Regions from separate parts of the Paenibacillus sp. RC21 genome, predicted to be linked through region 4. Evidence: riboswitches for the same ligand, from Rfam matches in the RefSeq annotation. Region 4 holds a riboswitch; each other region holds the start of a gene.
The links. A riboswitch is a leader RNA that binds a small molecule or an ion and turns the genes downstream of it on or off. The one in region 4 is predicted to bind cyclic di-AMP.

Region 1 (3,231 bases), on a different contig from region 4:
TTGTGCGCTCCATTAGCGGTATTCACCGGGGTAAATATCACATGTACTATCCCCAAAACAAATTGGATGGGGTAAAGGACAAGCTTCCTGCCGAAATAAGGAATTATTTTGTCAAACAATAGACAAATGTATGCCAATAAAAGTAAATAAGGGGACATGAATTTTGAATTTATTTGACACTCATACCCATCTGGATGCGCCGCAATTTGACGAAGATCGGGAAGAAGTTATAGCACGTGCTGTCGAAGCGGGAGTAACCCGCATGATTAATATCGGATTTAATCGTGAGACGATTCCATCCACGATGAAATTAGCTGAGACGTATGATTTTATTTATGCGGCGATTGGATGGCACCCACAGGATGCGATTACGATGCAGGAGGGAGATATGGAATGGATTGTATCGTTATGCAGTCATAAGAAAGTCGTGGCGATCGGGGAGATTGGTCTGGATTATTATTGGGACACATCACCGAAGGATGTACAGCATCGGGTGCTACGCAACCAGATTGGACTGGCTCGTGAGCTGAACATGCCAATTGTCATCCATAACCGGGATGCGCATGAAGATATTGTTAAGATTTTGCGTGAAGAAAAAGCGAGTGAGGTTGGCGGAGTCATGCATTCCTTTTCCGGAAGCTGGGAGACGGCTAAAATGGTGCTGGATATGGGCTTTCACCTCTCTTTTGGCGGGCCAATAACGTTCAAAAATGCCAAGCAGCCAAAGGAGGTACTCGCACAGGTGCCGCTGGACCGTCTGCTCATTGAAACGGACGCTCCCTACCTAACGCCTCATCCGTTCCGCGGGAAGCGAAATGAGTCCGCACACGTGGGACTGGTCGCAGAGGCGGCTGCCCAAATCAAGGGAATTACGGTGGAGGAATTAGTGTCAATAACGACCCAAAATGCCTTGGAACGATTTGACATTAAGTGAAAAAGTGAAGAAATCGATCAAAATAAAGAGATAGACGAAGCTAATCATGAATTTGTTGCAGGAAACTCAAGAATATTACAATATTTTAACCGAATATTTTGAAAAATGTACTTGAAACCTGCTTTACAACATGCATAGAAACAGGATATCATCTTTTCAGTGAATTGTTGTTTGAGTGTAAACATCAACAGCTCATTTCATGAACCAGTCTCGCTGAGTCCCTTTTACAGGGAACGGGGGAACCGATATGGCTTACAGTACGTCCGGCGTATGGCAAGAAGGGAGCGTCTCTTCCGCCAGCCGGCTCGACCGAAATCCTTTCCCGGATGGGATTGAACAGGTGGAGGGGCCGTATTTCGATTTCTTTCTGGGTCTTCGGGGTGAATGTGAAGGCGACCGCCATGAGCGGTTGACCCAAGCTAGGGCGTCTCTCTACGTCCGAACCCGACAGCTAACCCCGTAAGCGTAACAAGAGAGAAGCCATCTCGTGCATGATTTTTCCGCATATTCGCACATGCCGGAAGCCACGAAAGAGCTCTCTAGTCTCTTTCTCTGGCTTTTTTTGTTGTGAATAAAAGAAAATCTGTCATCATACTGTGATTAAACAGGGGAGGACAGCATGCCGCGAAGACGGGTACATGGTGCAGGACAGTCGCATTACGGGCTTGTCTTGTAGAAAATCTGTTATAGTCACGTCAATCTCAACTATGTCTTACTCCAGACGGCGGGCTATGTAAGGAGGACGGAGGAAATGGGCATTTTCCAAAAAGAGGAGACCCATGAGTCACGCTCATCCAGCATGTCTTACGTATTGCGTTGGAAGCAAGAAAATGTGCGCCAGGCTGCTTTGGTTGCTATTTTTCTAATCGCACTAACGATTATGATTTCAATTCTGGTGTACACTGAATCTAAAAAACAGGTCTTTTTTGTCATCGATGGTAAGGCATCTGCGGTAGAAACCCGACAATCCCAGCTCCAAGATTTGCTCAAAGAGCATTCTATTTCACTTCAGCCGCATGATACGGTTTCGATGCCGCTGAACGGAGCAGTACAGGATGGGGATCGCGTAGTCATCAAACGTGCCAATCAGGTCAAAGTATCCTTAGCCAATGAGACGAAAAAATTGTACACAACAGAAAATACAGTAGAGGGTGCCATTCGCACCTCGGGCTATAAATTATCGTCAAATGATAAAGTTTATCCTGCTCTGGATGCTTCTGTTTCGTCTAACATGGACATAAAAATCATCCGTGTGAAGAAACAGCAGGTCGAACAGAAGCAACAGGTACCTTATCAGGTCATCAAAACGGCCGATCCAAGTCTCTATAAAGGCGATAATCGGGTCATCCAAAGCGGTAAAACGGGTGTTGTGGTCCAGCATGTTCAAAAGGTATACCATGACGGAAAATTGGTATCCAAGCAGCTGGTAAACAAGGAAGTCGCGCAGAATCGTGTGGATAAGGTGATTGCGGTAGGAACGAAGAAAAAGCCGGTCGTTCTGGCTGCTTCCGTCGGTCCTGAAGATGCCGTTAAGGCAACACGGGTTAGTTCGGACAATGCTGTCCGTAAAGCAGGTGTGAATTTTAAATATAACAAAGTATTACAAAACGTCTCCATGACGGCGTATTCGTCACAGGAGCCAGGTATCGGTACACGTACCGCATCCGGCACGCGTGTCACGGAAGGACGCACCATCGCTGTCGATCCGAGTGTGATTCCAATCGGCTGGTGGGTGTATATTGAAGGGGTGGGCTTCCGCCGTGCGGAGGATACCGGTGGCGCAATTAAAGGCCACAAAATCGATGTGTATTATGAGAGTTTGAGTCAAGCCAATCAGTTTGGTCGGAAGCACGGTAAAACCGTATATGTGATTGGACCAGTGAAGCCTGAAATGAACTAAAAACGTGTTGTATATGTTTAGGGCAATGCGATAGTATTAACATCATAGTTATGCATGCTAAGAAGAGGATACCCTCTTCTTATTTTGTTTTCAAAAGCTGGGAAAGATGAATATAGCTGACTGTGTAGCAGTGGAGGGAAACGCAAATGATCAAGGAAGTGATCGTGGTAGAGGGTCGGGATGATACGGTGGCTATTCGCCGTGCTGTCGAAGCGGATACGATAGAAACGGGGGGCTCCGCCATTAATAAAATGACGCTGCGCAAAATTGCGCTGGCGCAGGAGCGGCGGGGTGTCATTATTTTGACCGATCCCGATCATGCAGGGGAGCGTATCCGCAAAATTATTGCCTCCAAGGTGCCCGGCTGCAAGCAGGCCTTTATACCAGAGGCAGAAGC
Region 2 (3,231 bases), on a different contig from region 4:
GTAAGGGAAATGCTGAACTGCTGGCATCTGTAAATAAAACGTTGGCTCGCCTGAAAGCAGACGGGTCTATTGAAAAGTTTTCCACGGAAGCGAGTGCGCTCTCTGCGGATCGACAGGTTTCATCCAACAACATCGTGGATATATTTTGGAAATATCGCAGCTTTTACGTTACGGGTATCGGCTACACGTTGTTGCTGTCTGCGCTCGGGGTACTGTTCGGATTTATCATTGGTCTGATCATCTCTCTGCTGCGGATGAGTGGTGTACGTATCATTGAATGGTTGGGTACGGCCTACGTAGAGGTACTACGTGGTACACCTATGCTGGTACAGCTTATGATCATCCATTATGGAGTTGCTTTGACGCTGGGCGTCAATTTTACGCCACTTCAGTCCGGTATTATTACGTTATCTCTGAATAGCTCGGCATATCTGGCTGAAATTTTCCGTGCAGGTATCCAGGCAGTGGACCATGGTCAGATGGAAGCAGCCCGTTCACTCGGTATGGGACGAGGCAAAGCTATGCGTCACGTCATTTTACCGCAAGCGTTCAAGTCTGTACTGCCTGCGATCGGCAATGAGTTTATTACGATTATTAAAGAGTCCTCCATCATTTCTACCATCGGTATGGTGGATATTATGTATCAGGCCCAAGTCATTAAGAACATCACCTACGAAGGATTAAGTCCGTTCGTCATCGCGGCTGCTATTTATTTTGTAATGACATTCAGCTTGTCGAAGCTGTTGGGTTTATGGGAAAGGAAGTTGAGAGCCAGTGATCACCGTTAAACAACTGCGTAAATCGTTCGGCAAAAATGAAATTTTAAAAGGCATTGATATAGATATTGCCAAAGGCGAGGTTGTTGTCGTCATTGGCCCGAGTGGTTCGGGGAAAAGTACATTTTTACGTTGTATGAATCTGCTGGAGCAGCCGACCGACGGGGAGATTTTGTTTGAGGGCGAGCCGATTACAGCCCGTGGTCATAATATTAATGCGACTCGTGAGAAAATGGGGATGGTGTTCCAGCATTTCAACCTGTTCCCGCACAAAACGGTGCTGCAAAATTTGACGCTTGCGCCGACTCAGGTTAGAGGCCAGTCCGTGAAGGAAGCGGAGAAAATTGCGCTAGAGCTACTGCGCACCGTTGGACTTGAAGACAAAAAGGACACCTATCCCAATCAGCTATCCGGTGGACAGAAGCAGCGGATTGCGATTGCACGCGCCTTGGCGATGCAGCCGCATGTGATGCTCTTCGATGAGCCGACTTCCGCTTTGGACCCTGAAATGGTCGGGGAGGTGCTGGACGTGATGAAGAAGCTGGCTGAGGGTGGCATGACGATGGTCATCGTGACACATGAAATGGGCTTTGCCCGCGAGGTAGGAGACCGCATTATCTTTATGGATAACGGTCAAATTGTGGAGCAAGGTACACCGGAGCAAGTTTTTGGCACTCCAAGCCATGATCGTACCCGGGATTTTCTTGCCAAGGTTTTGTAAGAAATGAGCTTATAAAGGCTATGAAGTAAGCCCTCCGCGGTGGAAGTTTGACGGGAGGGCTTTTTCTTTTTTTGTCATCCTCGTTCAGATTTTTGTAACTGATTTCGATTTCATGATGACAAAATTGTAACAGATGTAGTATGATGTTCAGGGTTCCCAACATTTTCATGCAGATAAGGTTACAAAATTGTGATATTATGCAGTGAGCCAAAACTTACCGGGGCAGCAGACAGCTACGACAGACGCTGAATGCGGGACCCAAAACCATGGGAAGTGCGGGGGACGTAACAACGGCAGTAACTTCTGATCCGTCTTCATACGAATGGATGGAAGGTTGCCTAGGGGTGAATTGCACAAAAGCATAGGGCTTCTCCTGAGTCCGAATCCGACAGCTAACTTCGCAGGCATAACAGAGGAGGTACATATCTTTTGAAACATCTGAAACGTATTGGAAAAACAATGAAATTTGCGGTGCTGGCAGCAGCCATTGCAGGATTGGCGCAGACAGCCGGGGTAGCCGACGCCGCTTCGCTTCATACCGCCAAGGAAGGTGATACCTTCTTTTTACTTGCTCAACGTTACGGGGTATCTGTAGAAGATCTGCAAAAGGAGAACCCGGATGTTGCCGCCAGCAATATATATGCAGGAGTGCAAATTAAGGTGCCGGACGAGAACAAGTTAAAGGCCGCTTCGGATTCGAAGCCTCAGCTTCTTTCCGAGAAAGCGCCAGCAGGTGACGATCAACAGGTTGAAGCATGGGGCAAAACATTTAACTACAGCAAAGTAGTTGACGTGAAGGCCACAGCGTATTCCGCAGCAGCCAGTGAAAATGGAAAATGGGGAGCGGTGGACTATTTCGGAAATCCGCTTAAGCTCGGTACGATTGCGGTAGACCCCAACGTAATTCCGTTGGGTACGAAAGTGTTGGTTACAGGCTATTCCCACCCGGGGCTGCCCGATCAATCTTTTGTAGCGGTAGCACGCGATAAGGGCAGCGCCATCACGGGTAAACGGATTGATATTTTCATTCCAGGCAGCCCATCTTTTGTGAGTGACTTTGGTTTTCAGAATGTGAAGCTGTATGTCATTGATAAATAGACTTATGTAAGCAAATGAATTAAGTGAACATAATATATATTATGTAAACTATAATCTGTGATCTATAATCTGTGATCTATAATCAAATAGCTTAATCGCAGGTTCAGATTCATATATGGGTCTTGTCGATTAATAAAGGGCTGTCTTGACGAGCAGAATGCATCTGCTGGTAAGACAGCCCTTTTTACTGTTATTTCCGCTCCGAGGTGTGAAGTAGCCGGGGAACCGTGACAAATTTGTAGCCCTTGGCTTTCAGCGACTGAATGAGACCCGGCAGGGATTGAACAGTGCCTTTCAGATTGGAACTTTGACCTCCACCTGCGTGCATTAAAATGATGGAGCCTGGTCCGGTAGCCGGGATCACATTACGCTGAATTTGTGTTTTACTGAGTCCCTTCCAATCGAGGGAGTCTACGTTCCAATTGACAATCATGTAGCCGTGTCGACGCGCCCACTGGATCTGAGGCTCCGTAATTTCACCATAGGGCGGGCGGATCAGCTTGGGTCGAAAGCCGACAGTGGCCTCCAAAATATGTTCTGTTTTCTTAATCTGGTTGCGAAAGCGTTCCGGTGAAGCCTTCCTAAAATCCGGATGGGTATAGGAATGGTTGCCCAAGGCATGGCCTTCACGTACGA
Region 3 (3,231 bases), on a different contig from region 4:
CGCCGAAAATGACGTTCAGCATCATTTCACCCAAAGCAGCCATACCGCCCAGCGGGGTCAGTGTATCGTGCATATTATTGACCGAACCTGTCGTAGCCGCCGTCGTTACCGCCGTGAACAGTGCCGATTGTCCGATGCCGAAGCGGACCTCTTTCCCTTCCATGCTTCCCTGAGAAGCATCCACCCCCAGTGCCTGAATCAGCGGATTACCCGTTTTCTCTGACACGTACGTAATAGATAGGAATACGAGAAACAGTACCATCATGGAGCTAAAAATAATCCACCCCTGCTTGCGATTACGAGCGAACAGCCCAAAGGTATACGGCAGAGAAGCTGGCATCACCCACATCGCCAAAATTTCCAGCACATTCGTCCAGGGACTTGGATTTTCAAAAGGATGCGCCGAGTTGGCCCCATCGAAACCGCCCCCGTTCGTCCCCAAGTGCTTGATCGATTCCATCGAAGCAACGGGTCCCAAGGCAATCTGTTGCTGTGTTCCACTCATCGTCGTGATATCCGCCGTAGGCTGAAGCGTCTGCGGTACTTTCAGTCCGACCAGCACCAGCGTAAGCACAAAGGCCAACGGAAGAAAAATCCGTATAATTGCTTTGATAAAATCCTGAAAAAAGTTGCCCATTCCTTCACCGCGCCGCGTCAATCCTCTCATAAAAGCCGCAGCAACCGCAAAACCGGAAGCAGCCGAAGTAAACATCATCATCGTAACGAACGCCATCTGCGTCATATACGTAAGTCCACTTTCTCCGCTGTAATGCTGGAGATTCGTATTGGTCATAAAGCTGATCACTGTATTAAAAGCCAGTGACGCTTCCATATTGTCGTTTCCAGCCGGATTACCGGGGAGCAGTCCCTGCAAGCGCAGTAGCACATAGCTGATCGCCACAAGCACGACATTCGTAGCGATAAAGCTCATCACATACGTGGTCCAACGCATGCTCTCCAGCTTTTTCAATCCTATAACCTTGTAAATCAGCTTCTCCGTCCCGCCAAACACTCGGTCCGTCCGATTCGGTTCATTTGAGAATACATGATACATATAGGTGCCCACTGGTTTCACCAAGAGCAGCAATATCACAATCACAATTCCAATTTGCAGCAGCTCCATCATCTATTCCCTCCTCCAAAATGCTCCTGCGTTTGGAATAACAGACGGGTTCGTAGCACCAGGCGTTGCACACGTTTGCGAAAGCCCGCTGCCTCTGATGCTTCATCCATGATCTGCTGTTCCCCGCCCGCTTGATCCTGTTTAGCTGATTAGAACTTTTCAGGATTCAGGAGTGCGTAGATTAAATACACAAACACAATAGCCGTAAGCGTAAGCACAACCATCATCCTTTTCGCCCTCCTTTGGAGGTCTGTGCATCACACCAGCGTACAAACAGCAGTATCACTCCATAACTCGCAGCCATCACGAGCAGCATGTATATATCCATCATGTTCATACCCTCCCGTATCTGTCCTCAGATCGTTATTCTTACACCCTCGTAAAATCAACATACAATTACTTTGAAAATTTTAATTTATATTAGCCATATCGTAAGCGACTATCCGTTCAGCAGGAAACCCACCTCTCCATTCAAAGTGTAGATCACATGGTCCGCTCCCAAACCTCGATAAATCCCTTGAGGATTACAGCCGTGTGTAATGACATAGATCGAATCTGATGTCAGCGGCCGGCATATTTGCAGAAAACGGCACGTCAGATTCAAGCTGTTCTCGAACAAATACACGCAGCCAATTTCTTTTTTGGGAAAATTCCATTTCCCCGCTTGCATCGTATTGATGCGCACAATATGCTCCACACCCATTTTTTTGAGCTGTCGTTCCTCCTGAGCGCTATTCGTAAGAACCGCAAACGCCAGTTTTTTGAACATAAGCAATTTCACAAAATTTCTGCCCGTTTCATTCGGTGCAGTGACAATGATTAGCCGACCTTCCATCAGTAGCTCCTCTCCCGGTATAAAAAGACAACAAAAAGAAGCCAAAGGAAAAAGGCTTTCCTCCGGCTTCTTACGTAACCATGATAAAATAAACCATGGCTGCACACGGCGGTTTGTTGCCTCTCCCTGTACGCTTACGAGGTTAGCTGTCGGATTCGGACGTGAGAGTCGCCCTATTTCTGACACTTGGCCAGAAAATTCACCCCTTGAGACACTCGGCCCTTTAAAAGCCGCATAGATCTCGTTTGGTTCCCCCGCTTTTGCAACTGCAAAATTCAGCGCTATAGACAATTCGTTGCTGCTTCATTCACTTAATTTGAAATTACGTCTTGAATCATACACCCGCGCAAGGAACACTGTAAAGCTCACCTGCGGGGTTATAAATCGGTCTTTGGAGCATAAAAGATTAATAATAGCGCTTACAACACAAATATCCTTCTCCCAGCTCCTTCAATCTCGGTTTTTCATCCCTTTTCGAAAATGAAGAGGCATGTCAATATTGGCGTATGGGGAGCATTTTTTGTCCTTTTTTTGTAAAAGAGAAAGGAAAAGTGCTGTATGTACCTGATAAACGCCGATTGAACCTGTTTTTACCATGAGAAACACCGCTATTTGCCCCATTTGCAGTGCCATTTGCCGTTTTGGACAAAATACGATTTTACAGCAGCAGACGGCGCATTACATCTATTTATAGACTTGCAACTCTTCGTTAAATTGCTTACAATTTAATTGTAGAATATCAAATTAGGAGGAAAACCATGACCGTTTATGAACATGATGCACAAACCCTGCAAGGGAAAGAAATTCCGTTGTCCACATACGAAGGAAAAGTACTGCTCATCGTGAATACAGCCAGCAAATGCGGGCTAACCCCCCAATACAAGGCGCTACAAGAGCTATATGACCAATACCATGAGCGGGGTCTTGAAATCTTAGGGTTTCCCAGCAACCAGTTTGCCAAGCAAGAGCCGGGTTCCAGCGAGGAAATTTCGGAGTTTTGCCAGATCAACTATGGAGTTACATTTCCGATGTTTGCCAAAATAGATGTCAATGGCGATCAGGCGCACCCTTTATTCCGCTACATCACCCAAACAGCTCCGGGCGTATTAGGCTCCAAAGCAATCAAATGGAATTTTACTAAATTTTTGATTACACGCGAAGGTAACGTATTTAAGCGCTATGCCCCACAGACAACTCCGGATAAATTGGCGGGGGATATCGAGAAGCTCTTGCAACAAAGCTGACAGGTCCATCCCTGTTCACAAGCAGCCAA
Region 4 (3,231 bases):
CATCTATGAACCGGAGCAGCACCGTATCTATGTGCTCATTGGAGATGAGGAGCTGACGTCGGTACCTTTGATTTGAACAGGCCGTTTTATGGATTTATCAACGGGGCCGTGGTAATATGGACACCAATATATCGTAGTTTTGGTCGCATTCAAGCGGCTGAAAGGCTTCCGTATAAACAGGGAGGAGTCGTATCATGCCTTTTACACAAGAAGAGATTGAAGCACATCTGGAGAAGCTGGAGGGCTGGGAACTGGAGGAAGGACGATGGATTGTCCGGAAATATAATTTTTCCAGTTTTATGAAAGGGATTGCATTCGTGGATGAAGTTGCTGCTATATCGGAAGCATTTAATCATCATCCATTTATTACGATTGATTATAAGACCGTGACCCTGCGTTTAACCTCCTGGGATGACGGTGGCATTATGGCCGTGGATATTAAGGAAGCCCAACAATATAATGAAGCTTTTGAGAAAATGCGTAGCAGTCATTGAGCTAATCGTGGTCTGTCGTATGATAAAAGCGCCTTCGATATACAACAATGCAGTTGTATGCCGAAGGCGCTTTTATCATAGAACATGAGGCTGGTGGTCGGGATGATATACCATACAATGAAATGGCTTCTTGCCATCGGGAGTCTGACGTTCATAGGTATCCGTAAGCTCAAATCCGGCTGCCTTGTAAGCCCGGATGGCGCGCCCATTCCAAGTCAGGACCTCCAGATCAATTTCATTCTCAGGGTTGCGTCGTCTGGCTTCCTCGGCAATTGCACGGACAAATTCGGCGCCTCTGCCATGTCCACACAATCCGGGATGCATTCCCAGACCTAGCCGGGTCACGCCAATCATCGGGAAATATTGAGCAAATCCGGTTAGTATGTTCTCGTCATCCAGTACGGCTACATATTGCTCCTGGCGAAGCGAGGGGTTTCCAAATTCGACCTCAAGCGCCTTCATTTGTTCCCAAGGTAACCAGCCGTATATATTGTAGGGTGAATCATAGCGCCACTCACATATCGCAGCCGCCTGCTGCTCGTCCATCGGCACGATTCGGTAGTTAGATATTGAGGCCGGCATGTCTTCCCATCCTCCTTTTACAAGTACTTAAACCATTAACAACAGATTGTAGACAAGTTGCAGGGGATTGGCAAGCGTGTTTATTTCATACCCAAGTCGGGTATACATTCAATAAGAAGGCTTTACTGCTCATATACTCCCCCCCGTCGTGACGGTAAAACCGACGATGTTCGCAAAAACTGAAACCTTTTGAGGTGTCAGTTCGTCAGTAAAAATAACGTTTCTGATGTTGCGGACATAAAAAACCGCAATTCGATTCCGGCCAGAATCAAATTGCGGCTCAGGTTAGCTTGCTGTTCGTTAGTTATTCTACGTTGTCGTCATCAGGAGTTTCAGAAGCTACAGCGTGGTAAGCATCTGTGCTCATAATTCTTTTGGCACCGACATATCGGTTAGCGTAATAATTTTCGTTCAGTGAGCTAACAACTACACCACGTGAAGATGAGGAGTGAGCAAATTTCCCTTCACCCATGAAGATACCTACATGGGAAATGCCTCTACCTGTGGTGTTGAAGAACACCAGGTCTCCAGGTCTCATTTCATCGCGGGATACGGAAGATCCCATTTTGAATTGTGATCCGGATTGATGCGGCAGTTTAATTCCCAGTTTTTGATATACATACATTGTGAAGCCGGAGCAATCGAATCCGTCGAGTGTAGTGCCTCCGCTTCTGTAGCTCGTTCCTTTGGTATCTTGGATGACCTGGTCCATCTTGGAGTCTGCAAATGCACTGCCGCCACCGAATGTAAAAGATGTAAAGGCAATGGCAAGACCCATGGCTGCGATTGTTAGTTTCTTCTTCAAAAAAAAATACCCCTTCCAATGCCTGCGAGGTTAGCTTAAGGATTCGGTAGAAGGTTCCCCTATGACCACTCTGTTGCGAGATCAATTCACCCAAACTGGTTCCCCCGCTTCCTAGGTGCCAGGAATTAGGCTTAACTTAAGATGTGCACCTTGGAGAGCAGTATTCACGATAACGATGTTTTTAAGGTAAAGGTTACAATAAAGATTACAAAGTTGTTACTATCAGTTCACTGCGATTATTGTAACAAAGTTGGCTGGCTTTGGCAAATGTTTCATCGCAAAAAATTACAAAAAAATCTGCTCCCTTTATCGCGGGAACAGATTTTGTTAAGAGTATTCAGTTATGTGCCGTTTATTTGGATAGGAATGGATATAGATAGTCGCCTTTCGACAGCCAGAAATTGCTCAGGAGGAACGGAGTGGGGGTTCAACCTCTGTCGGAGATATCGGTATGCCATAGGCGGTACTGTGAACTGATGTGCCATAGCCTGACCAGACTGGTAACAAAATGATACGTTTGCTGGAGAATGAGTGCCAGCATGCCAGTCCAAATCATCGCCACCGTGCCGAATAGGCCAAGGACAAGCAGCACACCTGCGCCGAGCAGAAGCGAAATACCGATAGCCGGAAGGATTTGGCGAAAGAAGGCGAGCAGCGACGACAGTATGGCGTGACCACCTACGGTGCCTAGCTGCATGTACAGGATGCACTGGCGGATGAACCAGCCATAAGCGATCCAACCGATGGCATAGGGCAGCACATGCAGCAGATAGGCGGGAGATTGCAGCGCCCCGGCTACGATAGGGTAGAGCCTCGGCACCACCCAGAAAGCAGGGAGCAGCAAGAGCCCAAGCTCGATGACGTAATAGATCAGCGATGATAAACCATGACGTTTCATTCCACGGAAAAAAGACAGACTTTGCGGCTCGGTCGCATGGGTGTGCAGACTTTGGTATATTCCCGCCCGGATGAAGGGGGTAATCAGTATACGCAGCACCGTTGCCCCCAGTAGTATCCACAGATACATATGAACCTCCCGATTGTCTGTCAGGGCAATCTGGCTCTCCATCCAAAACAAGGTCTGCCCCAGTTCATTTTGACCCTGATCAGGGTAGCGCAGTAGTAGGGGAATAACGGCGGATTGTACCACCCGATAGAGAAAAACGCCCCATAGCAGTCGATACAAAAATAGAATGATGACAATATAAAATTGTATGCGCACAAGCGCCCAGCCTTCTTTTATAACGGTACGCATCTATAGACACCTCACCATGACAGACTTCCAAGCAGTGACTCCAGCAGCTTGGTTACACTTATGCTCCAACGGGTCTGGGTTTTTTCGTTCAGTTC

Region 1: another riboswitch for cyclic di-AMP. It lies ahead of ABIA61_RS24825 (resuscitation-promoting factor); the one in region 4 lies ahead of ABIA61_RS25675 (C40 family peptidase).
Region 2: another riboswitch for cyclic di-AMP. It lies ahead of ABIA61_RS05070 (3D domain-containing protein); the one in region 4 lies ahead of ABIA61_RS25675 (C40 family peptidase).
Region 3: another riboswitch for cyclic di-AMP. It lies ahead of ABIA61_RS12230 (hypothetical protein); the one in region 4 lies ahead of ABIA61_RS25675 (C40 family peptidase).

Annotation. Positions count from the first base shown of each region.
Region 1 covers NZ_JBIYCS010000012.1:80,371-83,601, reverse strand. The annotation lists gene ABIA61_RS24835 (HD domain-containing protein) at 1-122, shown strand, start outside; gene ABIA61_RS24830 (TatD family hydrolase) at 164-934, shown strand; cyclic di-AMP (ydaO/yuaA leader) riboswitch at 1,136-1,416, shown strand; gene ABIA61_RS24825 (resuscitation-promoting factor) at 1,686-2,834, shown strand; gene rnmV (ribonuclease M5) at 2,981-3,231, shown strand, end outside.
Region 2 covers NZ_JBIYCS010000001.1:1,164,538-1,167,768, reverse strand. The annotation lists gene ABIA61_RS05080 (ABC transporter substrate-binding protein/permease) at 1-788, shown strand, start outside; gene ABIA61_RS05075 (amino acid ABC transporter ATP-binding protein) at 775-1,497, shown strand; cyclic di-AMP (ydaO/yuaA leader) riboswitch at 1,744-1,919, shown strand; gene ABIA61_RS05070 (3D domain-containing protein) at 1,927-2,595, shown strand; gene ABIA61_RS05065 (polysaccharide deacetylase family protein) at 2,786-3,231, opposite strand, start outside.
Region 3 covers NZ_JBIYCS010000003.1:531,807-535,037, reverse strand. The annotation lists gene kdpA (potassium-transporting ATPase subunit KdpA) at 1-1,123, opposite strand, end outside; gene kdpF (K(+)-transporting ATPase subunit F) at 1,273-1,347, opposite strand; gene ABIA61_RS12230 (hypothetical protein) at 1,563-1,958, opposite strand; cyclic di-AMP (ydaO/yuaA leader) riboswitch at 2,074-2,249, opposite strand; gene ABIA61_RS12225 (hypothetical protein) at 2,409-2,591, opposite strand; gene ABIA61_RS12220 (glutathione peroxidase) at 2,717-3,202, shown strand.
Region 4 covers NZ_JBIYCS010000015.1:15,643-18,873, forward strand. The annotation lists gene ABIA61_RS25660 (hypothetical protein) at 1-76, shown strand, start outside; gene ABIA61_RS25665 (4a-hydroxytetrahydrobiopterin dehydratase) at 195-494, shown strand; gene ABIA61_RS25670 (GNAT family N-acetyltransferase) at 570-1,076, opposite strand; gene ABIA61_RS25675 (C40 family peptidase) at 1,381-1,881, opposite strand; cyclic di-AMP (ydaO/yuaA leader) riboswitch at 1,886-2,023, opposite strand; gene ABIA61_RS25680 (hypothetical protein) at 2,309-3,136, opposite strand; gene ABIA61_RS25685 (M1 family metallopeptidase) at 3,148-3,231, opposite strand, start outside.